DNA from 3 places in the Brevibacillus sp. AG162 genome. Region 2 is predicted to be linked to each of the others. Evidence: riboswitches for the same ligand, from Rfam matches in the RefSeq annotation. Region 2 holds a riboswitch; each other region holds the start of a gene.
The links. A riboswitch is a leader RNA that binds a small molecule or an ion and turns the genes downstream of it on or off. The one in region 2 is predicted to bind cyclic di-AMP.
Positions count from the first base shown of each region.

Region 1: another riboswitch for cyclic di-AMP. It lies ahead of FB479_RS23125 (C40 family peptidase); the one in region 2 lies ahead of FB479_RS24560 (CAP domain-containing protein).
Region 3: another riboswitch for cyclic di-AMP. It lies ahead of FB479_RS26670 (quaternary amine ABC transporter ATP-binding protein); the one in region 2 lies ahead of FB479_RS24560 (CAP domain-containing protein).

Region 1 is NZ_VFNO01000009.1:55,802-66,295, reverse strand. Features, by position in the region: gene FB479_RS23145 (biotin transporter BioY) at 94-657, shown strand; gene FB479_RS23140 (cytochrome P450) at 768-2,108, shown strand; gene FB479_RS23135 (sensor histidine kinase) at 2,299-3,684, opposite strand; gene FB479_RS23130 (response regulator transcription factor) at 3,685-4,404, opposite strand; gene FB479_RS23125 (C40 family peptidase) at 4,619-5,140, opposite strand; cyclic di-AMP (ydaO/yuaA leader) riboswitch at 5,145-5,284, opposite strand; gene FB479_RS23120 (LiaF transmembrane domain-containing protein) at 5,604-6,005, shown strand; gene FB479_RS23115 (PspA/IM30 family protein) at 6,090-6,785, shown strand; gene FB479_RS23110 (class I SAM-dependent methyltransferase) at 6,880-7,458, shown strand; gene liaF (cell wall-active antibiotics response protein LiaF) at 7,473-8,363, shown strand; gene FB479_RS23100 (HAMP domain-containing sensor histidine kinase) at 8,377-9,525, shown strand; gene FB479_RS23095 (response regulator) at 9,533-10,162, shown strand; gene prpE (bis(5'-nucleosyl)-tetraphosphatase PrpE) at 10,337-10,494, shown strand, end outside.
Region 2 is NZ_VFNO01000010.1:116,239-126,732, forward strand. Features, by position in the region: gene FB479_RS24520 (YjdF family protein) at 1-176, shown strand, start outside; gene FB479_RS24525 (RCC1 domain-containing protein) at 229-2,343, opposite strand; gene FB479_RS24530 (TetR/AcrR family transcriptional regulator) at 2,422-2,997, opposite strand; gene FB479_RS24535 (catalase) at 3,144-4,733, opposite strand; gene FB479_RS24540 (2-phosphosulfolactate phosphatase) at 4,814-5,554, opposite strand; gene FB479_RS24545 (hypothetical protein) at 5,669-6,115, shown strand; gene FB479_RS24550 (cold-shock protein) at 6,285-6,488, opposite strand; gene FB479_RS24555 (rhodanese-like domain-containing protein) at 6,914-7,258, shown strand; cyclic di-AMP (ydaO/yuaA leader) riboswitch at 7,343-7,499, shown strand; gene FB479_RS24560 (CAP domain-containing protein) at 7,507-8,238, shown strand; gene FB479_RS30640 (hypothetical protein) at 8,306-8,461, opposite strand; gene FB479_RS24565 (homoserine dehydrogenase) at 8,562-9,572, opposite strand; gene def (peptide deformylase) at 9,603-10,130, opposite strand; gene FB479_RS24575 (aminotransferase class I/II-fold pyridoxal phosphate-dependent enzyme) at 10,310-10,494, shown strand, end outside.
Region 3 is NZ_VFNO01000012.1:154,926-165,419, reverse strand. Features, by position in the region: gene FB479_RS26700 (carbohydrate kinase) at 1-581, shown strand, start outside; gene FB479_RS26695 (pseudouridine-5'-phosphate glycosidase) at 585-1,511, shown strand; gene FB479_RS26690 (VanZ family protein) at 1,612-2,523, opposite strand; gene FB479_RS26685 (heavy metal translocating P-type ATPase) at 2,810-5,230, shown strand; gene FB479_RS26680 (copper ion binding protein) at 5,294-5,494, shown strand; cyclic di-AMP (ydaO/yuaA leader) riboswitch at 6,159-6,305, shown strand; gene FB479_RS26670 (quaternary amine ABC transporter ATP-binding protein) at 6,698-7,924, shown strand; gene FB479_RS26665 (ABC transporter permease) at 7,908-8,747, shown strand; gene FB479_RS26660 (glycine betaine ABC transporter substrate-binding protein) at 8,744-9,679, shown strand; gene FB479_RS31100 (hypothetical protein) at 9,698-10,000, shown strand; gene FB479_RS26650 (Na-translocating system protein MpsC family protein) at 10,264-10,494, opposite strand, start outside.

The DNA.
Region 1 (10,494 bases), on a different contig from region 2:
CAGACAGAACGGGGATTTACAAAAGCGCAGATGCGTATTATTATTTTGTTAACCTTATAACATTTTTAGTTAACAAAACGGAGGCTAGTACGCATGAGAAACGAACGCTTGAGATGGCTATTGCTCTCTGCCATTTTTGCTGCAATGACTGCGGTATTGTCGCAGGTGACGATTCCCTTGCCGTTGATTCCGATTACCGCGCAGACGTTAGCGGTAGGGCTGACGGCGACCATTTTGGGAAGACGATACGGGACACTGGCTTTGGTTATTTACGTTTTGCTCGGTGCAGTCGGATTGCCTGTATTCAGCGAGGCAAAAGGCGGATTGCAAATATTGGTTGGAAAATCCGGCGGGTACATATTTGGGTTTATTGCCACCGCTTATGTGACCGGACTTTACTTGGAGAAAACAAGATTCAACCTAAAAAACGCTATTATCGCCAATATCATCGGCATGTTTGTTACACTCGCTTTCGGTACGGTACAGCTCAAATACGTCATGGACATTCCATGGGATAAAGCTGTCGCTTTTGGTGTAACGCCTTTCCTCGTTGTAGGGGTTGTCAAAGCAGTTCTGGCTTCTCTGATTGGCATTAAGGTACGCGAGCGACTGATTGCTTCTCGTCTGTTGCGCACAGATCAACCTGTTACACGATAGTCAAAATGATTTCGTAAGCCATCCGAAGTTCGGGTGGCTTTTTTTCGCATAATCTCCTTATCGTGCCGGATACTATCGGTAGGATTTTGCATGTAAAAAGGAGGAGACGCATGAATATCACGATCACTGGCCCAAAAGGCCTTCCGATCTCAGGGAACTTGATGGCATTTCGCCGATCGCCGCTTCAGTTCATCCGCGACGCTGTTGAAGAGCATGGAGAAGTCGTCCATTTTCGCTTCGGTCCTTCCCGCCATGTTTACCTGTTAACGAATCCAGATCACATCAAAGAGGTTTTGGTGAGCAAGCAGGCGCATTTTCGAAAAGGGAAAGGACTACAGTCTGCGCGACCTGTCGTAGGAGATGGAATTCTCACCAGTGAGGGAAAAAAGCATCTGCGACAACGGCGGCTTATGCAGCCAGCTTTTCATCGAGAGCGTATCGCCAGCTACGGAGAGGTGATGGTCCGGCAAGCAGTCGATCTCATGTCGGATTGGAAAACCGGGGAGCTGCGCGATATTCACTCGGACATGATGAAAGTAACCCTTGCGATCATTACGGAAACTATGTTTGGCAAAACCGTCAAGGAAGGTGCCGATCAAATTGGACATGCCATCGATGTCGGTTTGAAATACGTGGCAAACAAAGGCTCATCCTTTATCGACATTCCTTTGTCCGTACCTACCAAAAGCAATCGGGAGTTCCTGGAGTCGAGTGAGCTGCTGGACAAAACGATCTACTCTTTAATCGAAGCTCGGCGTAATAGCGAAGGAGAAGAGCACAAGGATTTGCTGGGGATGCTTTTGGCAGCGCGTGATGAAGATGATGGGGAAGGAATGACAGACGAGCAGGTGCGCGACGAGGTTATGACCATTTTTGTAGCTGGCCATGAGACGACTGCGAATACCATGTCTTGGATTTTCTATCTGCTGGCTACTCATCCCGAGGTGGAGAAAAAGCTGCATGACGAGCTGTCTACGGTGCTGTGTGAAAAGCTGCCGACAGTCGAGGATCTTCCCCAGCTGAAGTATACAAATCTCATTGTACAGGAAACGCTGAGGCTCTATCCTGCGGCCTGGACGATTAACCGGGAAGTCGTCGAAGAGGTTGAGATCGGCGGTCACACGTACAAGCCTGGCGAAACATTGATGATGAGCCAATATGTCATGCACCGCAATCCACGCTATTATGAGCAGCCTGAACAATTCATTCCAGAGCGTTTTGACAGCGATCTCTTAAAAAGAAACCCAGCTTATGCTTATTTTCCGTTTGGCGGTGGGCCGCGTGTTTGTATCGGGAACAACTTTGCTTTGATGGAGGCAGCTTTGCTATTGGCGACGATCGCACAGCGATATCGACTACGACTGGCTGAACCGAATCAGGCAGTGGAGCCCGAGCCGTTGGTCACCTTGCGTCCCAAGAACGGACTGCCGATGCGTTTGGAAAAGAGATAGAAAAAAATGGAAAGAGGAGGCAAAAAAAGAGGCATCTTATCACTACGGTTTCGCCGATTGTGTCAGATACCGAACTGGGGGTTATTTATCACTGAAAGCAACATGCTTACAAAAATTATTTTACTAGTAAAATATAAAGAAATAATTAACTGAGAATAAATCTATATAAAGTAAGGGTAGCTTGTGAAAGCTACCCGTGGAAGAAGGGGATGGTGAAGGAGAAACTGCTTCCCATTCCCAGTTCACTGTTTACCATCAGATCACCGCCGTGAAGCCGGACGATGCTCTTGCAAATCGTTAAGCCTAAGCCTGTACCTCCACTGTTGCGATTTCGTGATTTTTCCGCCCGATAAAACTTGGTGAAAATCTTCGGCAAGTCTTCAGAGGCGATTCCTTCTCCCTTGTCGATCACAGTAAAAAGGACATGTCCTTCTCGTTGATCACATGTAAGGTAAATGGAGCCATCCGGTTTGTTGTAGTGAATGGCGTTGTTCAACAAATTTTCCATGACGCGGCGCAGCTTGGTCTCATCCGCTTCGATGTGTAGTTCATTGGAGATGCGCAGCTTCCATTGAAAGGTAAGGCCTGCCTCTTTGATTCTTGGCAAATAGTCCTCGATGATTCCTCTCAAGAAGCCTTTGACATGAATGCGGTTAATGTTGAGTCGGACTTCGGAGCTTTGAGTGGTGAAGTCCTGCAACTCATCCAGCAGCTTTTCCAAGTCCGTCGTTTTTAGCTCGATTTTGCTCATCTGTTTCTGTATTTTGGTCATATCCGTCACTCGACCAGAGCCGATATATGACGCATACCCTTTGATCGTGGTGAGAGGTGTGCGGAAGTCGTGGGCGATCGAAGCAATCATTTCGGCCTGTCTTTCTTCCGCTAAGCGAAGCTCATCCACCATTTCCCCGAAATATCGAAAGAGTTCCCCAAATTCATCATGCGAGCGATACGTAAATGTAACCAGCCGCTTCCCTTCCTGGATTTCTTGGGTGACGCGCGATAATTCGTTCACGGGTCGTAGTATCCAGCGAACGAACAAAGCGAGTAGAACCAATCCCACCAGACTAATGCTTCCGTAAATAAACCAAAGCATCATGGAAACCCCTGTTGTCGCCATCATGTCGTAATCATCTGTATAGAAATAAACAACGATCTCCCCTGTACGCGGTGGCTCCTGCTGAAAATGGTACTCAGCTACGACTTTGAGGTCACTTTGCTTGGAAGAATCGCCACGGTTTGATGAGGAGGGAGAAGGCATTTTCAAATTATAGGCGCGTGATGTTTTGCTGTAGATGGTGTTTCCATTGGCATCCTTCACGAGCATGCGATACATCACGTCGTCTGGCAACTGCTTTTCAAGCTCCAAGCGTTCGATTGGGTCCTTGAAATTACTGACGAGAAGCAGTTGATTGAGCATGACCTTCTCTGCGGCTTCCTTCTCAGCCTGGTACTGATTATGACGATCATTTTTGAGTTGACCGACAATAATGTCTTGAAAAACAAATTTGAACAACAAGATGTTGAGTGTGATCAAGGCAATGAAGGAGAGAAAAATTTTATTGCGCAAGCTCATTTAAAGCTTCTCCCCGATAAATACGTAGCCTGTCCCCCATTGAGTTTTAATGAACTGACGCTCTGTTTCCAGCTTTTCACGGAGGTTTTTGATATGGACGGTCACTGTATTGAGCGAGCCATAACCATATCCCCAGACACGGTCATAGATTTGCTCTCTTGTAAAGACGATGCCCGCGTTTTCTGCGAGGAAGGTGAGCAGTTGAAATTCTTTTGTAGAGAGCTCTATTTTTTGATTGCATACATAAACGGAATACGTTTCTTTATGAATTTCCAGGTCCTTGAATTTTAAAACCGTAATCGGAGAGGAAGCTGTTTCTTTCTCAGGCTGCTCTTCGGTATGCTTGCGAATGCGCTCATAGCGGCGCAGGTGAGCACGAATGCGAGCGAGCAGCTCTTCTGTATCAAAAGGCTTCGTGATGTAGTCGTCTGCGCCGATTTCGAAGCCGACTACCTTATCTACCGCTTTTCCTTTTGCACTGAGAAACAGTATAGGCAAATCCCACTCACGGCGAATTTGAGAGCAGAGCTCGTAGCCACTCATGTTGGGCATCATAATATCCAAAAGGATCAGGTTGGGCCGCTCTCCTTGGCTGAGCAGCGAGAGTGCATCTTCTCCGCTTTCTGCGGAAGAAACGGTGAAGCCCTCGTTCTCCAAAATGTCTTCTAGCAGTTCAATAATCTCCAGATTGTCATCGACAATTAAAATGTGATCTTTCACCGGAACAACCCCCAGTTACTTCTATTAATAAGGAATGCCATTCAAAGAATGGGTCTTGTCTATCATAACATGCTTTGACCTGATCAGGGGAAGAAACCCCGTAAGTTATTAAGTTGTTCTAATATGTGAGGGCACCTCTTTAGACCAGGTACTAAATTTCGTCAGAAAAAGCCAGAGACGATGTGTCCCTGGCTTTTATTATTTTGCCGAACGACTATTTTTGAGCTGGTTTTTCCGGCAACGATGCAGCTTGCACCGCTTTTTCCTTTTTCGGAGTTTCTGCTTTCGCTAGAACAGGAACGCTGAGACGCTTGGCGCCTACATAACGCTTGCTCCAGTAGTATGGATCGTTCAACTTGGTGTTGACGACTCCACGACCAGATTCCGAGTGCACGAATGTGCCGTCTCCAATGTAGATACCCACGTGAGAAATGCTGCGACCGTTCGTATTGAAGAACACGAGATCGCCTGGCTGCAAATCTTTTCTGGCTACCTCTGTACCTAATTCGTACTGAGAAGCAGAATTGTGAGGCAGGTCTACACCTAACGCATCAAATACGTAGCGCGTGAAACCGGAGCAGTCAAAGCCCTTTTTGGACGAGCCGGAAGATTTGTAAGGGGTACCGTACAAGTTGCTGACTACTTCACTCAGAGTATTCTCCTCAGCAGCTTGTGCAGCGCCTGCCCCCATAGCAAGCAATCCAGCCATAAATAAAGATAAAACCACCTTGCGCAAAAGAAACTGCTCCCTTCGTGAGCCTACGAGGTTAGCTGAAGGGTTCGGTCGAAAGGACGCCCTAGGCTGCTAGGAGTAGCAACCATTCACCCCAAAAACATGGTTCCCCCGTTTCCGCCAAGCGGAATTCGGCTATTTTTCGATGTTTTTTTACACGCACTCTTACGAAGATTCTACGCCAATCCTTTTTTTCCTTCTTTTTCATCTGCTCGTTCACATATTCGTCACATAAATGCCGTCAAATGCTGTAACGTTTTCGTTCGACAGTGCAAGCCGCCTTTCGACGCAGGCTTGTTCTGCCTTACGGGACAGCTCGTCCGATTAGGGCAGGAAATTGTCTCCGTCCAAGGACGGAGGGAAAAACCAACCGCACGCCCGTTATGGGAAGCCTATACCGAGGGCTACAATAAGGGCATAACGTTCCACAAGCACCACATGCAAAACGAATGGAGGTAAGCGAGTAATGAGCGAACGGTCTGGCAAAGTTCTACTCGGGCTGGTTCTGCTGCTAGTCGGTGGGTTGGTTCTTCTAGATCTGGTGGGTATCGATATCGGAGACTTGCTCGGGTTCATCATTCCCGGCGTGATTATGATATACGGTGCCAAAAAGATTATGGGACAAACCGGTTCACGCTTTTGGGGAATCCTAGTCTTCCTATTCGGGTTCCTGATGTTGATTGGCAAGCTTGACCTACTGTTTCACGCGCTTCTGGCTATTGGGGTGATTTATCTGGGATATCGCTTACTGCGTCCCAGCCAAGAACCTAAACAAGCGCCACCTGCTTGGGAGCGTGAATGGGCCCAAAAAGTATTAAAGGAAGATACGCTAGACGCTTGGGAGAGAAACGTAACCAAACGGTCATGACCGTTTTGGTAACCGTAATAACACTGTGTCGCAAGAGTCTTTTGGATGAACAATATGATGTGATATGATGAGGAGGAAAAAATAATGAGTATCTTTAAACGTTTGCGTGACCTGACAGTAGCTTCGGTGAATGATGCATTGGATTCAATGGAAGATCCGGTAGTGATGCTGAATCAATATATGCGTGACATGGAAGTAGAAATCGGACAAGTTGAAGTAGCGGTTGCCCGTCAGGTTGCACTGGAAAAGAAATTCCGTCAGCAATTGGACGAAGCCAATGCTCTGATCGAAAAACGCGATCGACAAGTCAAGCTCGCCTTGACTGAGGGAGAAGACGAGTTGGCTCGTCGAGCACTCGCTGACAAGAAGCAGTACGAGGGACGTGCAGCGGAATACGAAGCTCTCTACCTGTCGGCATCCGAGGCAGCTACGCAAATGCGCGAGAAGCTGGCTGAGCTGAAGGAAGAGTTCTATAAAATGCGTGCGAAAAGGTTCACACTGATGGCACGTGCACAAGTAGCTCGTACACAAAAGCAAGTCAATCAAGCAGTTGTCGGTATCGGCAATCAGTCCGCAGGCCGTGGCTTCGCCCGCATGGAAGAAAAAGTCATGCGCATGGAAGCAGAAGCGCAAATGAGTGGGCAATGGCGCCAAACGAACCGCGCTTGGGAGAACGCTTTGTCTGATCTGGAAAAGGATGATCTCGATGCAGAACTTGCCAGCATCAAAGCATCCATTAAAGAAGCAAAAACACCAGTAGCCAAACCAGTACAATCCTAATTCGACAGGAACTGGGGGACTAGGTGTAGAATAGATTGTGTCAATTCGGCAGCCTGTGTACATCAGGCTGCTTTTCCCCTAGGAGGTACGATTCTTGCAGGACTTCTTGGTCTTTTTGCGACGGTTTATCGCTGAGCCTGGACGCGTCGGTAGTATAATCCCCAGCTCTCGTTTTTTATGTGAGCAAATGTTGAAAAGCGTCGATTGGGCTTCAACCGATGTGATCCTGGAGCTGGGACCTGGTACAGGGGCATTTACCCAAACGATCTATCAGCGCTTGCGTCCCGGCACACAGTACGTGCTTGTGGAACGAGATTCCCATTTTCGCTCTATGCTTCAATCACGTTTTCCCGATCTTCCTATCAGGGAGGAAGCGACTAAACTTAGGTCTTACTTGGAGGAGCAGAACCTTGAAGGTGCAGATGTCATTGTCTCAGGTCTGCCATTCGCCAATTTTCCACAAGAGCAGCGGGCAGCAATTCTGGACGAAGTTCAATCTGTACTGAAGCCAGGGGGCCTATTTATTACATTCCAATATTCGCTACAACTCCAAGCTGAGTTGCAGGGTCGTTTTCCCTGGGTTAAGATCGACTTTACCCTGTTGAACATTCCGCCTGCATTCATCTATACATGTCGTAATGGTCAAAGTGAAAACGATCAGCATGGGGCGTGAGAGAGGAGACTTTTGTGAAACTGTCCCGTTTGCACAAAATGGTGGCTGGTATCCTGATTATTTTTACAGGAATCGGCCTTTTGTTAGATAGTTTGGGTATCATTTCGTTCGGTCTGTTTGATCTGTGGCCGATGGTGCTTATTTATTTCGGCCTTCGTTTGTGGGGGCAGAAAAATCGGATTGGCGGAGGGATTCTATTCTCCCTGGGGACCATCATCATGATGGACATGTGGTTTGGTGTCGGGATTGATGATTTATTCCAGTTTGCTGTGCCAATCGTGTTTATTTATTTCGGGTTTCAGTTGATTCGGGGCAAGAACAGCAAACGAGATCAACGTGTCAATCAACCATTGGGCGATAGGGGGACCCCATCTGCTGCGGAGACGATTGTGACAAGTGAGGCGAGTGTTCCGAGTGACGTGAAGGTTTCAACAGAGGAACGCCCTTGGCTAGACAGCTGGCACAACTGGAAGCATGTTGGTGGCAAAATTCCTCATCACGAAAGAATGACTTCTTCACCTGATGACACGTTGCCAAAAGATTCCCGCAGTTCTCTGATTGGAGATTATCACCTGACCTCGGGGCGTTTTGAACTGAATCACTTGCATGTCTGGCATGGAATCGGGGACGTTGTGATTGATCTTTCCCGGGCAGTGTTGATGCGGGATGAGGCGCTTCTTGTCGTAGAGGGCTGGGTAGGCGATGTGACGATTTATGTGCCTGTCGATCTTCCTGTATCGGTAACGGCAGGGTTGAGTATTGGAGACCTGGAGGTGCTAAGCCACCGTCAGGGAGGTATCAATCGCAGTGTTAAGATCCGTTCTGATCAGTATGATGAAGCATTGCAAAAAGTAAACTTGCATATCTCGCTGCTTGTCGGCGATATAAAAGTCAAGTACATCTAGGAGGTACTGGCGAATGCGTCGACAGCGATTGGCAAGTATTCAGTGGCAATACGTGCGCTATGGCATGTTACTGGCCGTCAGTGCAGTTACTGCCGCGTTTATTTGTTTCTTTTGGCTATACTTTTTATGGAAAGATCACCCCGGGATTCATCGGTGGTACAACGAACTGATCAGCGACCGCAACCTCGTGTGGTGGCTTGAAGAATATATAGGCATCAATCTGCCTGCCGATCCAGAGGGCTTGATTCAGCTTGCTGCTTTTGTTGTTTCTTTACCTGCAGGTGTCTTAGTGGCATTGATCATTTCCTATATCATCGGCAATTTGTTGAAAAAGAGACTCAGTGTACTGTGGGAAGCTGCCATGAAGCTTGGGCGCGGGATGCTGTCGTATCGGGTTCCTGAATTGGGCGTCGATGAAGTCGGCGAATTAGGATGGCAGATCAATCGCTTGGCTTCACAATGGGAAGAGCAAGTGGCATCCTTGCAGCGGCTGTCGAACCACAATGCGGCTCTCGCAGAACAATTGAAGCATGCAGCGGTAACAGAGGAGCGTCAGAGATTGGCGAGAGAACTGCATGATGCAGTCAGCCAGCAGCTGTTCGCCATCGCCATGACGACTGCGGCGATGAAGCGGCTTGTAGAAAAAAATCCTCAACGTGCAGCCCAGCAGATTGAATTGGTCGAAGAGATGGCAGCTGCTGCACAAGCGGAGATGAGGGCATTGCTCTTGCATCTTCGCCCGGCTACGTTACAAAACAAGTCATTGAAGGAAGCCATTCTGGAACTTTTAGATGAGCTAACGCGTAAAAATACCATGCAGCTGACTTGGGAGATCGAAGACGTCGAAGGCTTGCCGAGTGGAATCGAGGATCATTTGTTCCGCATTTTGCAGGAGTCCTTGTCCAATACATTGCGGCATGCTAGAGCCACGCAGATCACAGTGAAGCTGTTTACGCTGCAAGAGCAGGTTCGCCTGCGAGTAACGGATGACGGTGTTGGTTTTGATCCGGATGGGGAGAAAATGACGTCCTACGGTTTGCGCAGCATGCAAGAGCGCGTAGCAGAGGTCGGAGGCTCCATGGAGATTTATTCGGCGATTGGGAAGGGGACGCAAATTGAGGTGCGTATTCCTCTAATGTCACAGACGGAACGGGAAGGGTGAAGGCTCAGTGATTCGGGTACTACTGGTAGATGATCACGAAATGGTTCGGATGGGTCTGGCTGCTTATTTGTCTACAGAGGACGATATTGAAGTCGTAGCAGAGGCAGGCAGTGGAGAAGAAGGGGTGCGAATGACGCAAGAGCTGCGCCCAGATGTCGTTCTGATGGATTTAGTTATGGAGGGCATCGGCGGTGTGGAAGCGACTAGGCGTATTCGTGAAAGCTGTCCATCCAGTAAGGTCATTGTCCTGACCAGCTTTATTGATGACGAAAAGGTATATCCGGTCATTGAAGCGGGGGCATTCAGCTACTTGCTGAAGACTTCGCGTGCAGCCGAGATTGCAAAGGCAATTCGCTCTGCTGCGGCGGGTGAGCCAGTTCTGGAATCGAGGGTAGCAGGAAAAATCATGGCCCGTTTCCGTCACGGTCAAGAGTCCCATCCCCATGAGCAACTGACGCCGCGCGAGTTGGAGGTTTTGAAGCTGATCGGCCAGGGCAAGTCCAACCAGGAGATTGCTGATGAGCTGATTATCGGGATCAAAACAGTCAAGACACATGTCAGCAACATTCTTGCCAAGCTGAACGTGGAGGATCGCACGCAAGCGGCCATTTACGTGCATACGCATAGCTTAGGCTAATCACATAGCATCATGTATAGGTAAACGCGCCAAAAAGCTCCTCAGTAATCAGGGGCTCTTTCGCGCGTTTACTTGTTTAAACAGTTTTCTTGTACACAAACCGTGAGTTTTTTTCGCAGATGTGGTAAAGATAGTAAGTAACGAATGAGAGATAACGGAAAGGAGGGACGGGCTATGAGGCACAAACCTCAAACACGCTCCAAGGTGCTTTCGGCTGACAATGGTGTGGATATCGTTGGCGATGTTCACGGCTGTTACGACGAATTTATAGAATTGCTCAAACGCTTGGGATATGAACAAACCCCAGACGGTACATATCGCCATCCCCACGG
Region 2 (10,494 bases):
CGAAGGAAATGAAGTCTAGCGGTGTGTCTACCCGTGCTCAAGAAGCCATAAAACTTGAGCTGAGCAGACGTAAGAAAGAAAAGAAAGTCGTCGGAAGACAAAGATTGCTTGAGATTCAAGAGAAAAAATGGCAGCAAAAGGTTCAAAAAGCAAAAAGAAAGCACAGAGGAAGATGATCTTTTCCGCTGTGCCAGGCCCTCAAGCTAACAAGCTATGAGGGTTTTTCTTTTATTGTCTGACCTTATCTGGTTGAAGCTCGCCTTTTCCGTATGGATTATCGCCAATCAATACAATCTTATCATCTTCTGTGACTAGCACATGGTAATGCGAGCCGGGGCCTTCAATTGCATAGTCATACGTGGATGAAATCAGTCTGACGGGAGCAGCCACTTTTTGCTTTTGAAGCGGTTCCCAATCATGTTCGAATATTTGCCCATCCTTGGTAATCCGCAAACGTCCGCTCATCATGGCAATGCCTTCTTCCGCTTTGGGTTCCAGCTTCACTTTGATGGCTCCTGCGTCATTCCCTTCGCTCTCAGGGTACACCTGAATTTCCTGAACCTTGCCTGCATCATCAATCGCCCAAACTGATGCGGTATCCTTTGTATAACGGACAAAATACTCAGGTGCAAGCTCACGAATGCCTTTCATACCAGCTATCTGCGCAAATGAAGTAAACGGTTCATCATTCTTCCGTTCTGCGTACAATACCTGACCATTTTTCGTCACTGCAAAGAACGTATAAAGATTGGCATAAAGCTTGGTTACATCCGGAGCCATTTTTGAATCGATCCTGAGGGTTTCCACTTTTTTGGGGCGCAAGTTCGTGATGCCAGATCCCCCTCCGCGTTCGGCGGAATTATAACTGAATTCCACAGTCAAGAATTGGTCATCTTCCGTACGCAACAAGAGATGCTTCTCCCCACCAACAAAATCCTTGATGCGAGAAGGCAACGCCAATGTTTCACAGCTGCTAAATTCATTAGTCCACACCTGGATTTGTCCGTTCTCATTCAAGGTAACCGGAAAATCCATGATGCTATCCATTGTTTTTACTTTCGCAGGTCCTTTCACTTCATATGGCACTCGATCCGCGCCAAAACTCCATACAGAACCATCCTTACGAACGAAGTACGGTCGATCCAACTCAGTTACTACCTGTTTTACATCACGTAATTCGCCCAATTCTGTCCATTTGTCAAAGGTAACAGGGATTCGACCCAGCTGTCCTGTCATATTGCTGCCAAATGAATAGACGTTTCCTGTTTTATCGAGAGCAATCACATGGTCGGTGCCCGCTCGTACGTCTGTAATATCAGATAGACCTGCTATTTTGACAGGCTCCTTCAGCTCATTTTCCAGATTCGCACCGAGCATTCCATGGGTATTATGTCCCCAGCCCCAGACAGTTCCGTCCGCTTTTACGACCAAGTACAATCCTTCTCCGCCAACTGCCATCCGCGTGGCACCATCTGCATGAGCAGCACGCACTGCTTTTTCATTTTCTTTTGTATTGTAGCTGTACACTTCGCCCTTTTCTGTTTGGATCAAGGCGCGATCCGTGTAATCGACGGCTACCTGTTTGACTTTCCCTGGGATATCCATTTCCTGCAGATTATCTGTGTTCAGTTCTCCGGATTTGCCATCGAGATAAAGAAGCTTCCCTTGGTCATCTACTAGAAACAAGGAAAAGGCTGAGCTATACATGTCACGGATATTCGAGAGCTTCGTCACCTTTTCTGCTGCTTTCGCTCCATCGTTCCATTTCCATACAGTACCATCTTCTTTTAGTAAAAAGAGTACGCCTTCATGAAGGTCGATCTGCTGAATGTTCTTGATTTTATCCAGACCGGCCAGTTTTTCAGGTGCTTTCTTCTCGTCGATCTGCCATACTTCACCGGCGCTCGTGAGGACATAATCCGTCATGACTTGCTTGGCATCTTTGATCCCGGCTAGTTTGTACGGTTCATACTTCTTGTCAGATTGAAAGCCCCATTTCCACACTTGCCCATCCTCGGTGAAGGCATAAGAAATGCCTGGCCTCCACCCATAGCCTGCTTCATCAAAAATGACGCCTGTTGCAATCGAAGTAATCCCTTCCAGTACCGGCTTATTCCCCAATGGTTTCCAGGACTTCATCGTTGTGTCCGAAGCATCCGCTTTTGCATCAGCTTGACTGCAAGCCTGCAGCTTCACCTCGGTATTGCCCGTCGCGCCAACCGATGCTTCTACTTTTTGGGAAACTGCCTTCGCAGGGGATGCAGCAGCGACCCCACCCGTCGTCAATAGGGAGAGTACCGCGGTATAGCTCAATAATGCTACCCATTTCTCTCTTCGTACCATCATGATTCTCCTCGCCATCGTCTCATGTAAACAATTGTAAGACGCTGGCAACTCGAAATGCGTCACTATTTTTTCCGATTACTTTAGCACGCTTCTCACTGTTTCAGTCCAGATATCCCTCTGGTCTAGCTCAATCCCCATCAGCAAGTAGTTACTAATATTATCAACGACAAGCGCTAGAATATGAGCTTTTGCTACGACACGATCAGGTGGGACGACACCTAACTCTATCCCTCGCTCCAATAAGGAGGTAAAGCCCTGCAAAAAATCTTCTTGCATCAGCCGCAACTTGTCACGGTACTTCTCTTTTTGACTGACAGACAGCAGAAATTGATTGAAGACGCGTAAAAAGGCATAATCCTCTTCCTCGCTCGGCAATAACTTCAAGCCAGTTTCGATAAGGAGTTCCGCGAAATTGTCAGCTGTAAAATCCGTAACCGTGAAAAAATGGGAGAATGTATAGTTTCCAAACAGTTGATCAAACAAATAATCGAGAAGTGCGTCCTTTGATGCAAAGTGGTAGTAGATCGCCGGCTTTGTAATCCCTACTTCTGTAGCAATCATCGTCAAGCTCGTCTTTTCAATCCCATGCTCCGCGAATAATTGAAAGGCTGCATCTACAATATGTTGATGTGTTTTATTATCTTTTGACATGAATGACGTCTCCTTTGGCAAATCGATCCCATACGTTTTAGCCTACTGATTGTTAGGTAAAAATGCAACCGGATACAAAAAAGAGCTTTACCATGGATTCGGCAAAGCTCCGCTGTTCATTCAATCTTGATTGTTCACCGGGGTCATCAGTAAGGCTTGGACGGACGAGACTTCTGTTCGGCTTCCTTGACAGCCGCTCCGGGATTCGTTGCGCCCATCGGTCCGCCCATCTCCTTGCTGTTTCCGCCATTGCCCTGTGCGATTCCTGCTTTCAAACGCTCGCCGTACTCTTCGTCACATTGCGAGAAGTAGCCAAGCATTTTCTCTTGAATACGAGGATCACAGGAGAGGAGTGCATCCGTCAGATTGGCAATGAGGTCTTCTCTTTCCCAGTCTTCCATGATTCGATAACGTTCTCCCGCCTGTTTGAAATCGTTGGTGCGATCAATCTTTTGACGAACGACCTTCCCTTCCACTTCTGGCTGATGATCAGGAGCTGCTTGCTTGGCTTCCTGCAATCCGCCAATCGTTGATGGCTCATAGTTAATATGCCGCTGCGTCCGATCGACTCGATACAGCATTTGACCACCTTCCTGGTTGGTAGCTACATGCTTTTTGGGAGCGTTGATCGGAAGCTGCAAATAGTTCGCGCCAACCCGATAACGTTGCGTATCGGAGTAGGAAAAGGTCCTTCCTTGTAGTAGCTTGTCATCAGAAAAATCAAGTCCATCCACTAAAACACCTGTCCCAAAAGCTGCTTGCTCGACCTCAGCAAAATAGTTATCCGGGTTTTTGTTCAAAACCATTTTGCCTACAGGAAGAAACGGGAACTGATCTTCGGGCCATATTTTCGTTGGATCAAGCGGATCAAAATCGAGCTCAGGATGATCATCATCACTCATGATCTGGACGCACATTTCCCACTCCGGATATTCTCCTCGCTCAATCGCTTCATACAAGTCCTGCGTGGCATGATTGAAGTTTTTCCCTTGGATCTCTTCCGCCTGTTTTTGTGTCAAATTCTTAATCCCTTGCGCTAACGGCTGCCAATGGTATTTGACCAGGACCGCTTTTCCTTCGTGGTTTACCCACTTGTACGTGTTTACGCCAGAGCCTTGCATTTGCCGATAGTTCGCTGGTATTCCCCACGGGGAGAACAAAAACGTAATCATATGCATGGCCTCTGGCGTGTTCGAGATGAAGTCAAAGATCCGTTCCACATCTTGAATGTTTGTCACTGGATCAGGCTTGAACGCATGGACAAGATCAGGAAACTTCATCGCATCCCGAATGAAAAAAACTTTAAGGTTGTTGCCAACCAGATCCCAGTTCCCGTCCTCTGTATAAAACTTCACGGCAAATCCACGTGGATCGCGCAATGTCTCGGGCGAATGTGTCCCATGAATAACCGTAGAAAACCGCACAAACACAGGCGTTTTTTTCCCTCGCTCCGAAAACAGCTTTGCCCTCGTGTACGTAGAAATCGGCTCATTCCCTACGGTTCCATACGCTTCAAAATAGCCATGTGCTCCTGCACCACGGCTATGCACGACACGCTCAGGTGTTTTCTCCCGATCAAAATGTGTGATTTTTTCAAGAAAGTCGTAATTCTCCAGAACGGTTGGTCCGCGATTTCCAACTGTCCGCAAGTTCTGGTTGTCTGTGATCGGATGGCCTTGACGATTCGTCAGGATATTTTCTTCTGATTGGTCGATGGACTTGCTATTGTCATCCATATGAATCCTCCCTGTCCAGTTTTTCTCATGTATGGTTCATAACCATGGTTACCGAATGAGGGATTCTTTATGCGAAAAGATTAAATCGCTTCGTAAGCAAAATCATTGTTCAGGACTGGAACCGTGCAGCTCCGATTCCATTGTGCTGCAAGTGCGACATCTTCCGGGTACCCCATGCTGATCAGTTCTTGGCCGGAAGCACATTTCTGCAAGTAAGCGGGAATATGACCTTGTGCCGATCGAAAGGCAGCCACCGCTATTTCGGCCTCTGGTGACAATCGATATCCCTCCAATTCGTGAAGCAATGCACCTGCCGCTATCATATCCTCAATAGCGGGTCGCAATGCTCCATTCCCCCACCGTTCACCGCAAGCAATGACCGTTACGGTTCCTTTCTGCTGCTGTATGTACCTGGCGACAGATGGCGCATTTCGCATGCATGCAGCGATTACCTTCGCCCCTGTTTTCTTTGCCAACACGGTGCAGGTCGATCCATTTGGCGAGGGTAACACCAACCTACTTCTCAGCGGTATCGTTTTCAGACAAGCAGGTGAAAGGGAGATTGGTTCTCCACGTTTCCCAGCAAGCAGCGCTGCTTTTTGTTTGGCGAATGCTACAGCTGACTCATCCTTTACTTGATAAGGATAGACGATACCACCGCGTCCCGTTACGATATCGACACATGTACTGAAGGAGAGCACATCGATAATGACGATCATATCCGAAGCTGCCCCGACCTGTTCCACCCCTTCATATCCCCAATCAAAGCGAGCCGCATAGTCTAGTTGTTTACATACAGGCGTTTCTCCCAAAACCCCCACCATCCTCTATCAAAAATAGGTACTCGTCCCCTTACGTTCGCCGTTACAAATCAAGACAAGAAACAATATCGTATTATTGTCCCACTAGATTACACAAGAATGGAGTGAACATGGATGTCTGAAATCGAATACGACGACGATCAAGGCGGTAATGAAAGAAGAAGCAACAGACGCCCAAAACGAAATACTGTGAGAACGACTGGTATTTTGCAAAACAACCTCTCTGTTGCTCTCACCGCTCACCTTGACCTGGTCAATCTGAACACAGAAGATGTAGAAGTACGTGTGCAAGTATTGAGCTGGGGTACTGCAGTTACGCAAACCAATCCAGTTAGCACCTTGCTTGACATCACGCAATTTATCCCAGCGAATACTCGCACTGCTTTCAATGCGCTGGTCACCGCATCCAACCACTATGAAGTTCGCCTTACCGTTGCAGAAAACAACGGAAATGTCCTTCTCACCACTTATGGCCGTACTTCTATCGGCGGCGGTCAAGTTGTTGGTCTTACCGTTCTTGACAGTCAATTCCAAACGATCGAAATCGACACTTGTATTTAAATATTTTGTAGGAAGAGAATAAGGAATTATGGTGGGAAGCCATAGTTCCTTTTTTAATCCATTCCCAAGCAGGAAAAGGCGCTGGGGACGAACCCAACGCCTATTTGCTTCCACGTCCTAAGACAAAAAGAAACTGCCCTCGAAAGGACAGTTTCTTTTAAAAGGAGACTTACAGTTTTACTACGTTCTCAGCTTGTGGGCCACGGTTGCCTTGAACGATGTTGAATTGAACTTTTTGACCTTCGTCCAAAGTTTTGAAACCGTCACCTTGGATTGCGCTGAAGTGTACGAATACATCGTCTCCGCCTTCTACTTGAATGAAACCGAAACCTTTTTCTGCGTTAAACCATTTTACTGTTCCGTTCGTTTGCATTTAAAAAAACCTCCAAAAATTCAATTTGAATATGCTAGTCATATTTACCGAAGCAAATAAAGCTCACATATCATGAAGAAATACCAGATCATGTGCTATGATACGCCTTCATGATATGTGAAATTTACCTACTCAGCAACTATGCGAATGTCATAGGACGGAACTGCAAGATTAAAAACAAAACCTTTTGAAAACCTAAAACAATGAAAGCCCTTCCTCTCTTCCATCCTTGCGGCTCCGATGACCGCGCCAGTGTGAATCGGGGATTCAAAAATGTTATCCATCAGCATACACCTCGATGAATGTTAGGTATCAATTTTTCAAGTAGCAACCTCATTCTACCATGGTTGTCCAATAAAAGCAACAGTTCTCCCTTATTCTGGGCGAAGCTGTTCTCTGTTACAATAACATTGGGAGGGATTTCATTGCAAAATCATACGTTAACAACCATTCAATTATCAGAAATGCTCAAACAGAAAGTGCCCGTACTTTTATTGGACGTACGCGACGCCGAAAAATTTATAACCGGCAGCCTCGTTCATGAAAATGCACCGACTCGTAACGTTCCCTATCTTCTTATGAAAGAACAGGACAAGCCGTTCGATGAAGAAACCGAAAAACTTGCGAAAAATGTACAGATCGTTACCGTATGTACAACAGGTAACAAAGCTCAAAAGGCTGCCGCTCTGCTACGTGAGCATGGTTTTCAAGCAAATGCATTGGTAGGCGGCATAACCGCATGGAAGGAACAATCAAACGAAGCGAAATGAGCCTAATGCATCAACGCTTCCAGCTATTTGCCATATATTACTCCTTTATTTCGATTGGGATTGTCTGATATCGTTGTTCATGCCAAACGAAATAAGCCGAGACTTCCTACTGAAAAGGAAGTGCGGGGGACTTTTTTGTGGATGAGCTATTCCACATTGGGGTGAATCGCCGAACTGGCGTAGGGTTGTTTCCTCAATCCGAATCCGACAACTAACCTCGTAGGCAAAAAAAAGGAGAGATTTGTTTAATGAAACGTTTTGGTTCTGTTACAATCGCGATGACTCTTGGTCTGGGCTTGGCTCTAACAGGCTTCGCTACTTCTGCTTCGGCTGCTTCTACTTGTCCTGTTCCTGGCGGACAGTTCCAATATTATATGCCACAATTCCAAAAAGCTCCAAATTCCCAACCATTTTGGAACTTCTATCAACAAAAACAAGGCTTTGCCCCTGGACAACCAATGCCAGTACAACAGCCAATGACGCCGATGCAACCTGCAAAGCCGGTACAACCAACTCCGGTTCAACCAGCACCAGTTCATGCTGCACCAGCGCAACCTAGCAATAACGTCACTCAGCCTGCTGCTCCAGTAAATCAAGCGGATCAAGCAAAAGCTGGTGATTTTGCGAAACAAGTCGCGGATTTGGTAAACCAAGAACGTGCAAAAGCAGGTCTCAAGCCTGTTCAAATGGACGCAGCACTGTCCAAAGTAGCGTTGGCAAAAGCACAAGATATGTCTGCAAACAACTATTTTGACCACAACAGCCCAACGTACGGTTCGCCATTTGATATGATGAAGCAATTTGGCATCCAGTACTCGACTGCAGGTGAGAATATCGCCATGGGTCAACGCAGTCCTCAAGAAGTGATGACACAATGGATGAACAGTGAAGGCCACCGCCAAAATATTATGAACCCTGCGTTCACAAAAATTGGTGTAGGCTTCACAAATGGCTACTGGGTACAAGAATTTATCGGATAGAACACACTGCAAGATAAACGAAAAGCCGGTGTCTCGTAATCGAGACCCGGCTTTTTTCGTGTAGACGTTACTTCCGCTGCGCTTCTGTCGCCTGCTTTTTGGGGGTACAGCAGTTGTCCTCCTGCTCATGTAACAAAGCAACGTCCTTTTGATTCATTTCTTGCTTGGTTGGGTAAGCAGATACTTGCTGCAGCTCGGCATTGACATCAGACGATTGATTCATCCGTATGGCCCCCTCGCCGTTTTTGGTGGTGCATCTCTATTATGCTCGCTGTTGTAAACGACTCATTCCTAAGGAACACTGGAAGCACATGCAAATGAACCTATCTGCTAATGATATGTTCAAGGTCTTTCAAGGCAGCCGCTGCTGCCGCGACAGGATCTGATTTTCCTCCAACGACCAATAAATCCCCCATGACATCTGTTACTACCCGTATGGCTTTTGTCGTACCTGATACAGATGCAAAAGGGTGGGTAAGATCCACTGCACAAAGCTCAACTGCGACAGAAACCGCGCCATTCGCTTCCTTTTGGATGGTTCCGATCAGCTTGGGAATCTTCGAATGCTTTTTCCACGTCTCGATTTGTAACGAGGTTATTTCGCGAATACTTGCGCGTGCGACATCGAGCAGTTTTACTTGCGCGCCAAAAGCGGCGTTTGCCAAGATCGTAAGCTTCGAAGCTGTATCCCAACCATCGATATCGTAAGAAGGCTCTGGCTCGGCAATCCCCATCTTCTGAGCCAACTCGACAGCTTCCGCACAGCTGAGCCCCTCTTCCATCATTTTTGTGAGCACGAAGTTAGTCGTTCCTGTAAAAATGCCTTCGACTCGTTTTACTTCACAGCCTGCCAGATTATACTGCAAAAGATCGATCGTCGGCAGAGCTGCTGCTGTTGCTCCACTCACTTTCAACGCGACGCCATGTTTTTTGGCTAAAGCGGCTAAGCCAGCATAATCGACAACAAGCGCGCCTTTTGAAATCGCGATCGCATGCATGGCATTCTCCAACGCATAACGAATATAAGTCAGGCCGGGTCCTCCCTCTTTTTCAGATGGACCAGCCTCGATGAGCACTTCCGCTTGATCTGACTTGATAAATTCCAGCGCGTTCCATGATGGGTCCCATGCTTGTTTGGTATGAGCATAGTCTTCCCATATTCCTGAATCGATTCCGTTCTCATCATAGAGGCCGGAAGCCGAACGAACGATTCCCACGAGTCTGACATCCGCTTGATATAGCTCGCGGTACCGCTCCCGTCTCTGCTCCAGCAGTCTGGCTACCTGCTGTCCTACTGTTCCAAAGCCTGTTACCATAATACTCCAACGCTTCATGAGTTAATCTCCTTGCTGTTTATGCTCCGTTTATTTCCACCATTTTTTTCTACTTGCAACCTGTATACGGTGCAGATCCTTGCGATTCAGTTTCTTTCCTGTTTTTACATAGTAGAGCTCTTCCGTATGATCAATAAACAATATTCCTTCCAAATGGTCCATCTCGTGCTGAATACACCGAGCAAGGAATTCTTCGGCTTCGATTGTTTTGGTTTCTCCTTGGCGGTTCAACGTCTGAACTTTGACATAATTCGCCCGACGAACGATTCCAAAAACACCCGGTATCGAAAGACAAGCTTCTTCCCCTACCTGCTCACCTGATTTTTCAATCAACACCGGATTGATCAGTTCAATCAAGCCGCTACCGCAATCCATCACAACTAAGCGCTTCGAGATGCCAATCTGGATCGCAGACAAACCTGCTCGACCTTTCGCCGCGTAAATCGTTTGGGCCATATCATCCAAAATCTTTTCAACCTGTGGAGTAATGGTTGGTACTCTTTTTGAAGTTTCACGCAAGACAGGGTCCCCCAGGCGAACGATCATGCGTTCAGCCATTTTCTTCTCCCTCCCGCATTCACTCAGTTTTCGATTTCAAGGTAGCAAATCAGGTCCTCGCTGTCAAAAGAAACCTCGTAAAATCTGAAATATCCCGCTGGGCAAGGGTGACAAATGCATGTAGATACGCTATCTTTATTGGTAAAGAAAGATGTTTGTAAATGAAGAGGGAGGCTACCATGCATTCATTGGCATCAACGCTGAACGAAACCATCCAACGGGAAAACCCGCACGTGTATGAAATGCTTTCCAATATCGCCAAGCTGATTTATTTCCCAAAAGAGGGGATTCTCAGCCAGTCGGCAGAAGCGAAAGCAAAAGCGAAAAAGTACAACGCAACCATCGGGATTGCACTGGAAAACGG
Region 3 (10,494 bases), on a different contig from region 2:
CGGAGATGTTCGCGGAAAAATGGTCGCACATTGCAGCAGCCCACGTGGTTTTCATCGATACAAACATTCCGGCGGACTGCTTGGCCTACATCATCGAACGATGCCGGGAAGAAAACATCCTGCTCTTCGTTGACCCGGTCTCTTCCATTAAAGCAAAGAAGCTCCCACAGCAATTGGACGGAGTAGAAGCGATTTTGCCGAATCGCGAAGAAGCCGAGCTGATGGCTGGCATAAAGATCACGACGATCGAAGAATGCGCCGAGGCTTGCCGCAAGATCAGGGAACGAGGCGTCAAGCACGTCATCGTGACCTTGGGTGAAGAAGGCATTTACTATCAATCCGAGGACGTCGAGGAGCATATGTCTCCGTATCCAACGCAAGTAGTAGATGTAACAGGTGCAGGAGATGCGTTCGCGTCGGGACTCTTGTATGGCATTGTAAACGGAGAGTCTTTCCAGAGAGCGTGCCGCCTTGGATTGGCAGCATCCGCTCTGACATTGCAAACAGAGCAGTCCGTATCTCCTCTATTAAAAGCAGAACAATTGGAACTGGCCGTAGAACAATTCGAAAAGGAGCGATAAGAGATGAAACAATATTTGACCTTTACTGAGGAAGTACGCCACGCACTGGAGAACAACCTGCCGGTAGTTGCGCTGGAGACGACGATTATTTCGCACGGTATGCCATACCCGCAAAACATTGAAATGGCAAAAGAAGTAGAGCAAATCATTCGCGACAACGGTGCTGTACCAGCTACGATCGGGATCATGGACGGCAAAATCAAAATCGGCTTGACTGACAGCGAGCTGGAAGAGTTTGCGACGAACAAAAATGTAGCAAAAGTAAGCCGTCGCGACTTTGCTTACATTTTGGCTAGCGGTAAAATCGGTGCGACTACAGTAGCCGCTACCATGATCGCAGCTGAGATGGCTGGCATCCACATGTTTGCAACTGGCGGTATCGGCGGGGTACACCGTGAAGGCGAAATCACTTGGGACGTATCTGCTGACCTGACTGAGCTGGCGCAAACAGATGTCGCTGTAGTATGCGCAGGCGCGAAATCGATCCTCGATATCGGCCGCACACTCGAATATTTGGAAACACAAGGTGTACCAGTTGTAGGCTACCGCACGGATGAATTCCCATCCTTCTTCGCTCGCGAAAGCGGATTTGGCGTAGACATGCGCATCGATACACCAGAAGAAGTCGGTAAGATGATGAACACCAAATGGGATCTCGGCCTCAAAGGCGGTATGATTATCGCGAACCCAGTACCAGAATCAGATGCACTCAACCACCAGGAAATCGAGGCTGTGATCCAGAAAGCACTCGCAGAAGCAAAAGAAAACAACATTGCAGGGAAACAGGTAACGCCATTCATGCTCGATAAAGTGAAAAAGCTGACAGAAGGTAAGAGCTTGGCAACGAACATCGCGCTAGTGAAGCACAATGCTGAAGTAGCTGCAAAAATCGCGGTGGCTTATCAGAAAGAAGCGAATCAAGGTAAATAAGAGAGAGCGAAGATCGACTAATTGCTTTTCTGAACAACAAAATAGTCAAAGAAAAACGAGCCTCTAGAATCGCTTCTAAGGCTCGTTTCGTTTATTTTACTCACTCCCACCAATGTTGCATTCCACGGATTCCAACATCCCACAGCTTAGCGTTTCCGGAAACGATAATGGTAATTTCGTTTACCTCGTTAAAAGGCATCTCCTTTAAAGCTTCTGCCCCTTGATAGGATTGTTCGTTTAACTGAGATATTTCTTGTCCATCTACGATGATTTTGGCTTCACCCTTAGCGTCTCCATTGTCGGGAATGCCGAAATAGAAAGAAAGCCAGACATTTTCTTTGTTCCCCAGAATATAGTTGTAAGTTTTGGTGGATTCACCTTCACTGCTATACACGTTCATTTTCGGCTCTATTCGCTCACCTGCTACGGTGAAGCTTGGGAGGTTCTCAGTCATTGGTGTCGTTCCTGTCATTTCTTTCATAACCGTTAATGACTGAATAGGGCCTTCTCTTTTTTTGAGGATTTCAGAGACCACCATGATTCCCATTATAAGTACAACAATAGTTAGAGCTGAAGCCATGAGCTTTTTATAAGAAATGTTTGAAGAAAATCCAACTCGATAGGCAACATAGCCAATCGCTGCACCTAATGTATTGGATATCACATCATTTACATCAAAGCTACCAAGATAGGTTAAAGCCTGAAAAGTTTCTAGAACGAGAATCGCTAAGACAAACAAGGATATGAACTTCCCAAATCGTACACGATACAACAGGGGAAACAGTATTCCAAAAGGGATAAAAGCAGCAATGTTTCCAAAATCAACAATCCATGAATAATTTAGTTCTGGAAATTTAAGTGGTACTCCTTCTGGAACAAGGATAAAGGTGTATCCATCTACACTAGTTGCACCGTCGAGCCTGTTAAACGCAAAGAACATAAAAAATAAAATTAAAATCGTATAGCATATGGTGCCAACTAAAATGACTTTCCGTGATTTCGTTTCCATCATTTAATCTCCTTAAAGCTATTTGTTTCTGAATGATCTTACTCTGAACTAATACGTAAGTAATTAGCTGTTAGTCACATCCTTCTTTTAACGGTGTAAAGCTGGGGGATGACATTGCCGTTAAGATCTCCCTGTGTTTTCAGCACTTAAAAGCCCATTTAGAAAAAAATTGAAAAAAGTACTTGATATACCCTGAGGGGGTATTGTATAGTAAAGGTGTGATCAGGAAACAACGTAAGGGAAACGATACGATAAAATATACCCCTATAGGGTATTTGGAGGGATTAGAATGAGTACCAAAACAGCAGAGGCAACAGTCGCAATCTCAGGGATGACTTGCGCAGCTTGTGCACTGCGCATCGAAAAGGGCTTGGGAAAAATGGAGGGAGTGGAAACCGCCAACGTCAATCTGGCTTTGGAAAAATCCACAGTCGTCTTCGATCCAACGAAAACGAACATCGACGACATCCGCTCCAAAATTGAATCGCTCGGCTATGGAGTCATTACTGACAAGGTGGAGCTAAACATCTCGGGAATGACATGTGCGGCCTGCTCCACACGGATCGAGAAAGGCTTGAACAAAACAGCCGGGGTTCTGAAGGCAAACGTGAACTTGGCGATGGAAACAGCCACTGTCGAGTACGATTCATCGCAGGTAAGTGTGACGGACATTATTCAAAAGGTAGAAAAGCTCGGGTATCAGGCGACTCGCAAGGAAGAAGGAAAAGAAGAAGAAAAAGTAGATCGTCGCCAGGAAGAAATTAAACGTCAGACCCGCAAGTTCTGGATTTCCGCGATTCTGTCGCTCCCGCTGCTTTGGTCGATGGTGAGCCACTTTTCCTTCACCTCGTTTATCTGGCTGCCTGAAATCTTGATGAATCCGTGGGTACAGCTCGCATTAGCAACACCCGTACAATTCATCATCGGAGCACAGTTTTACGTGGGAGCTTTCAAAGCCCTTCGCAACAAGAGTGCCAACATGGATGTGCTGGTTGCTCTCGGTACCTCGGCCGCTTATTTCTACAGCCTGTGGGTAGCGATCGACTCCATCGGTGCTCATGGCGGCCACATGCTAGAGCTGTACTTTGAGACCAGTGCGGTACTGATCACCTTGATCGTGTTGGGTAAACTGTTTGAGATGAAGGCGAAAGGACGCTCTTCGGAAGCGATCCGCAAGCTGATGGGCTTGCAAGCAAAAACAGCAGTAGTCGTACGGGATGGCGTCGAAATGACCATTCCTGTAGAAGAAGTGAGACTGGGCGACGTCGTTCACGTGAAGCCGGGCGATAAAGTACCTGTCGATGGCATCGTCATGGAAGGACAGTCCGCTGTTGATGAGTCCATGCTGACTGGTGAAAGCATTCCGGTGGATAAAGCCGCAGGCGATACCGTCATCGGGGCCACTTTGAACAAAAACGGCTTCTTGAAGGTTCAAGCAACCAAAGTCGGAAAAGAAACGGCTCTGGCGCAAATCATTAAAGTAGTGGAAGAAGCACAAGGAACAAAAGCACCAATTCAACGCGTAGCTGACAGTATCTCTGGGATTTTTGTCCCAATCGTCGTAGGGATTGCTATTCTTACCTTCTTGATCTGGTACTTCTTCGTTATACCTGGCAACTTCGGTGAGGCTTTGGAAAAAGCAATTGCTGTACTCGTAATCGCTTGCCCGTGCGCCCTCGGTTTGGCTACACCGACCTCGATCATGGCGGGTTCTGGACGCGCAGCTGAGCTGGGCATCCTGTTCAAAGGCGGGGAGCATCTGGAGACGGCTCACCACCTGGATACGATCGTCCTCGATAAAACAGGGACTGTAACCAAAGGCGAGCCAGAACTGACAGACGTCATTGCCATTGATATCGAAGAGCAAGAGCTGCTCTCTTTGGTCGGTGCCGCTGAGAAAAACTCCGAGCACCCATTGGCTCAAGCCATCGTTAGAGGAATTGCAGATAAAGGAATCACCCTGTCCGATACTGGTTCATTTGAAGCCATTCCTGGTTTCGGTATCCGGGCAACCGTCTCTGGCAAAGAAGTACTCGTCGGTACCCGCCGCTTGCTGGAAAAACATCAAATTTCGTACCAAGCAGTATCTGATACCATGCTGGAACTGGAGCGCTCTGGTAAAACAGCGATGCTCGCAGTCGTCGAAGGCAAGCTCGCTGGCTTGATTGCCGTAGCGGATACGATCAAACCAACCTCCAAGCAAGCTGTTCAGCGCATGAAAGCAATGGGATTGACTGTGATCATGATGACCGGTGACAACCGTCAAACTGCCGAGGCCATTGCCCGTGAAGCAGGAATCGATCACGTCATCGCAGAAGTCCTGCCCGAAGGCAAAGCCGCAGAAGTGAAAAAACTGCAAGAACAAGGCAAAAAAGTCGCGATGGTCGGCGATGGTATCAACGATGCTCCTGCACTCGCTACCGCTGACGTCGGAATGGCAATCGGTACAGGTACAGATGTGGCGATGGAAGCAGCCGATATTACCCTGATGCGCGGCGAACTGACCAGTGTCGCAGACGCCATCGAGATGAGCAAACTCACCATCCGCAACATCAAGCAAAACCTGTTCTGGGCATTGGCCTACAACACCTTGGGCATCCCGATTGCCGCAATCGGCTTCCTCGCTCCATGGCTTGCCGGTGCCGCAATGGCCTTCAGCTCCGTATCCGTTGTACTCAACGCACTGAGACTGCAACGAGTAAAGCTGTAACAACAGTAACAAGCGGCTTTGTCCGCCTTACCTATACAATTATCATTTAAGGAGAGATTGATCATGACAAATATCACATTGAACGTAGAAGGCATGTCTTGCAACAAATGCGTAGCGCGCATCGAGAACACATTGAAAGAACTGGGTGCTGAAGGCAAAGTGAACCTGGCTGAAAAAAAGGTTGAGGTTTCCTACAACGAGAGCGACTTGACTCTCGATGCAGTAAAAGAAGCAATCGAAGACCAAGGCTACGACGTCGTATAATCATCGTGTCTTTGAAAAGCAAAGCTCCTGCCTGATTCAATGAGGCGGGAGCTTTTTGCTTTCGTGGTAGGAAGTGGCTGTAGTGGAGGGGAAGAAGCCCATTTCCAGTCTACGCTTCGGCCTACGCCCCGCAAGGGGTTAGACTGTCCGCTCCGAAATGAATGTCGGGAGCGCTTCAAAAGTAGAGTTTCGAAGATGTATTCGCAGAGGTTGAAGCTGAAAACCCCCGCCATTCATTTCTCCGCTTGGTTGGGCTCCAGAAGCGCTAGGACTGGAAATGTTCTTCTTCCCACGCTGCTTTTTTCTTCATCTTGAAAACAGCATTCAAGCGGTCTTTAAAAAGCATGTAGACTCCCAACAGCTCGTAGAGGAAACAGGAGAAATAAGCGAAGATCTTTGGACGCGGTTTCTCTTTTTTTCACGGAGCCGGGCATCCCATGCTCCCGTGCAGGGGTTCCAAGAATCTGAGCGTTTTCTCCTGTTTCCTCCCCACCACAACAGCGAGTATAACGCACTAATCTTTCAATCGAATAAGCAACGAACAGCTAATCCAATCCGACTCATAAAGAAAAACAGAATCGAGTTAAAACTGTGCTAAACGAACGTTCACAATAACTGGAAGCGAGCGTATAATTCAAATCACAATCACCATTCAAATAAGAAACAACACATACGGCCTAGTTCCGAGATTCTCGGAAGCGGGGGAACCAATCTTTTGGGGTTAATCCTGAGTGATCAGGAGGGATGAGAAAATGTCTTCTCTGCCATCCTACCCGTCAGCTAACCTCGTCGGCCAAAGCAGGGAAGGTCATGGATGGATAAAGTCTAGGCATATAATACGCAATAAGGAGATTCCTTGCGGGCGTGTGATAGGCCGATGCAGGCTTTTTCTTTAGGACCTTTGTTCTGGAGAAGAATCATGTATCGGCCTATTTTTTATGGAAATACCGACGAGCAGCTTACGCGATACAGACGAAGGGAATGGTGTGGATCGCTGGGAGGCAGTCGGTAAGACATAAACCGCTGACAATCGAAATCAGGAAGACAGAGTACAGGGAGTCCTGAAAATGGACGCCAGGTATTACGTAAGCCTGCGGATTTTCAACACAAGTAAAAATCAAGCGTACCTGCTTGGTTTTGCTGGAGTGTGGAAACTTCGCGGGCTTTTTTCATTCACGAAAAAAACGAAAGATGGGGGATACCATGCCCAAAATGAAAGTCCATCAACTGACAAAAGTGTTCGGCAAGCAGCCCGAGTTAGCCTTGAAGCTGCTGGCAGAAGGACGAACGAAAGAACAAATTTACAAGCAAACCGGCCAGTCCATCGGTGTCAATCAGGTCAGCTTTGAAGTCGAGGAAGGTGAAATCTTCGTCATCATGGGCCTGTCCGGCAGCGGCAAGTCAACGTTAATTCGACTGTGTAATCGACTGATTGACCCAACGAGCGGAAGCATCGAGATCGATGGCGAAGAGATCGTGGACATGAAGGCGACAGCCTTGCGCGAGGTTCGGAGGAAGAAGCTCGGGATGGTTTTCCAAAATTTCGCCCTGTTTCCGCAGCGAACGGTACGGGAAAACGTCGAGTTTGGATTGGAGATTCAACAAGTACCGCCCGGGCTCCGGCAAGAAAAAGCACGGGAAGCGCTTGCGCTCGTTGGATTAACCGAGTGGGAAAACGCGTACCCGGATCAATTGAGTGGAGGGATGCGCCAGCGGGTCGGATTGGCGCGGGCGTTGGCTAATAATCCAGATATTCTCTTGATGGACGAAGCGTTCAGTGCACTGGACCCGCTCATTCGAAAAGACATGCAGGATGAACTGCTGGAGCTTCAGATGACGATGAAAAAGACGATCCTGTTCATTACACATGACTTGCACGAGGCGTTGCGGCTGGGCGATCGGATTGCCTTTATGAAGGACGGACAGATCATTCAGATCGGCCGCCCGGAAGAAATCATGGCAGACCCAGCGGATGAGTTCGTACGGAAGTTCGTCGAGGATGCCGACCTGTCCAGGGTGCTCGTTGCTGAAAATGTGATGAAACGGGCAGAAGCAATTACGCCTGACAAAGGGGCGCGAGTAGCGCTGCAACTCATGATGGATAACGGCGTGTCCAGCTTGTACGTCGTGGACAAAAAGCGTACACTGCTCGGCTTGATTACGGCGTATGACGTATCACTCGCGATCGGTACGGGAGATTCGCTGGAGACGATCATGAATACCGATCTCCCTACCGTTTCGCCTGACGCACGTCTGCACAGTTTGTTCCCGATGATGGCAGACCTGCACGTCCCGATTGCGGTAGTGGGCGAGCAGCAGCGTTTGTTGGGTGTCATCGTAAAAGGAGCGGTGTTGGGCGGGCTGGTAGGCAAAGTCAATGTCCAAGAGCACCAGAGAGCAGAGGTGATGAGTGATGGACGTCGTGCCTAAGCTGCCGATTGGCGAATGGATGGAAGGGTTCGTGGAGGTGCTGGGCCAGTACAAAGGGGTATTGTTTGATCCGGTGTCTATCGTCATTTCCACGATGGTGACTTACTGTTCCACGGTTTTGGCAGAGATACCTTCGCTGATCCTCATCTTGCTGCTAGGGGGCGCCACATGGGTTTTTGCAGGAAAAGCATCCATGGTCTTTACGGTTATCGGACTTTCTCTCATTCACAACTTGGGGTACTGGGATGAAACGATCGAGACATTGGGACTCGTCCTCACTGCCACCATGATTTCGATCGCCATCGGGATTCCGGTGGGCATTCATTGCGCGAGACACGATACGTTTCGCAATCTGGTCACGCCAGTACTTGATTTGATGCAGACGATGCCAGCGTTCGTTTACTTGATTCCCGCGATCTTTTTCTTCGGCTTGGGCGAGGTGCCGGGAGTCATTGCCTCCGTTATTTTTGCTTTGCCGCCAATCGTGCGACTCACGAACTTAGGCATACGTCAGGTCCCAGAGGAAATGGAGGAAGCGGCGGACGCCTTTGGCGCAACCGGGTGGCAAAAGCTCGTGAAAGTGCAACTGCCGTATGCGAAATCGACGATCTTGGCGGGCGTCAATCAGTGCATCATGCTCGCCCTGTCGATGGTGGTCATAGCGGCTATGATCGGGGCGAAAGGCTTGGGTGCAGACGTATATCGCGCCGTTTCGCAAGTGGATATAGGAAGAGGATTCGAGGCGGGGCTATCCATCGTGATCATCGCTATCGTCTTGGATCGGCTTACTCAACATGCAGGAAAAAAGGAGAGAAACACATGATGAACAAAAAGGTTCCAGCTTTACTGGCAGTGATGATGGGAGCGACGGCTTGGCTCGCAGGCTGCTCTAGTCCAAACACAAACACACAAATACCGACAGCAACGGTGATCGGTCCAATTTCTTCTGAGACATCGGACAACGCGTTGGGAGAAAAGCTCGACTACAAAATCATCGGAATCGATGCAGGAGCAGGCTCGATGGTGAAGACAGAGGAAGTCATGAATCTATATGGCTTGGATAAATGGCAGCTTGTCGAAGGCTCAGATGCAGCAATGACAGCAGCTTTGATCAAGGCGTATGAAGCGAAGGAACCGATTATCATTACGGGCTGGACGCCCCATTGGATGTTTAAAAAGATGGATTTGAAATATTTGGCGGACCCGAAGAACGGCTTTGGCGGAGCGGAACAAATCCATACCATCGTGCGAAAAGGGCTGAAAGAGGATCTGCCTGCTGCCTATCAATTTCTGGATAAGTTCTGGTGGGAGCCAGCCGACATGGAGTCGGTCATGGTCCAAATGATTGACGGAAAAGATCCGGAAGTGGCTGCTGCGGAATGGGTAAAAAACAACGAAGCCAAAGTAGCGAAATGGGTGGCGGGCATCCAGCCTGTCCAAAAAGAGAAGCTGACTCTCGCGTATGTAGCATGGGATTCTGAAATTGCCAGCACACACGTCGTAGAGCATGTGCTGGAGCAGAAGCTGGGGTATGAAGTCGAAGTGAGTCAGGTTCAGACTGGACCGATGTGGGCAGGAGTTGCCATTGGGGATGTAGATGGGATGGTTGCGGCTTGGCTGCCGTCTACAGATACGAGCTATTTAAAAAAATTTGGTGGGCAAATCGAGGATTTGGGTCCGAATCTCGACGGAACCAAAATCGGACTCGTGGTTCCTTCGTACATGAACATCTCGTCCATTGAGGATCTCCAATAAGGAAAGGGAGGCGCTGCTATGAAGCATTATCTTGTAATGGGCAAGGGGGAAGCTTTCACTTCTTTTGTCCAGACACTATGCTGCGACAGTTTGCCTGCGTTTTGGGGAAGGAATCCTGGTGCCTTTTCATTGACAGCGGGGCCTGGAGACAAGACGATTCAGCGTTTTTTGCCCATTTCATTTGACGAGTGCTACCGCGATCAGGAATCCTTGCTGCGCTACCATTCCGTCTACCTCTTTCCTGATGAGTGGGCGGAGGGACGTGACTTGCTTACACTGTTCAAGCAGCTGGGCACCTGCCGAATTTTTGTGATCGTATAGGAATTTATAAAATAAATTCCGGAACGCATGAAAACTTACCGCTTAAACGCGGTCGCTCCCCCTTGAAGAGACCGCGATATAGATTTTCTTATGACGCAGGAGCATCGGAACGCGATGTTATACAAGGCGCTCGGGGAGAATCACGTCATCGTGAGCCAGCCCGGGTATAAAGGCTACGGCTGGTTGGCTGAACAGATGAGTGGGTAAGAGAGGAATAGAAAAGGCTCCGTCTTCAAATGAGGCGGAGCCTTGTTTTCGTGAAATTAGCCCAACATTTTTTCGAGGTCCTTGTCCAATACATATACCTCGATTCGTTCACCCATTTTCGTGCTGATGTCACTATGACTCGATAGTACCTTGCAGCTTGTCAGCTTCTCTACGATTTCTTCTGATTCTTCGCTGTACATTTCACGGAGAACCTCGCGCATTTCTTTGACGATGCGGCGACCTTTATCGTGACTGGACAGATGCTTTTCTTCGACGGTGAGAACGCC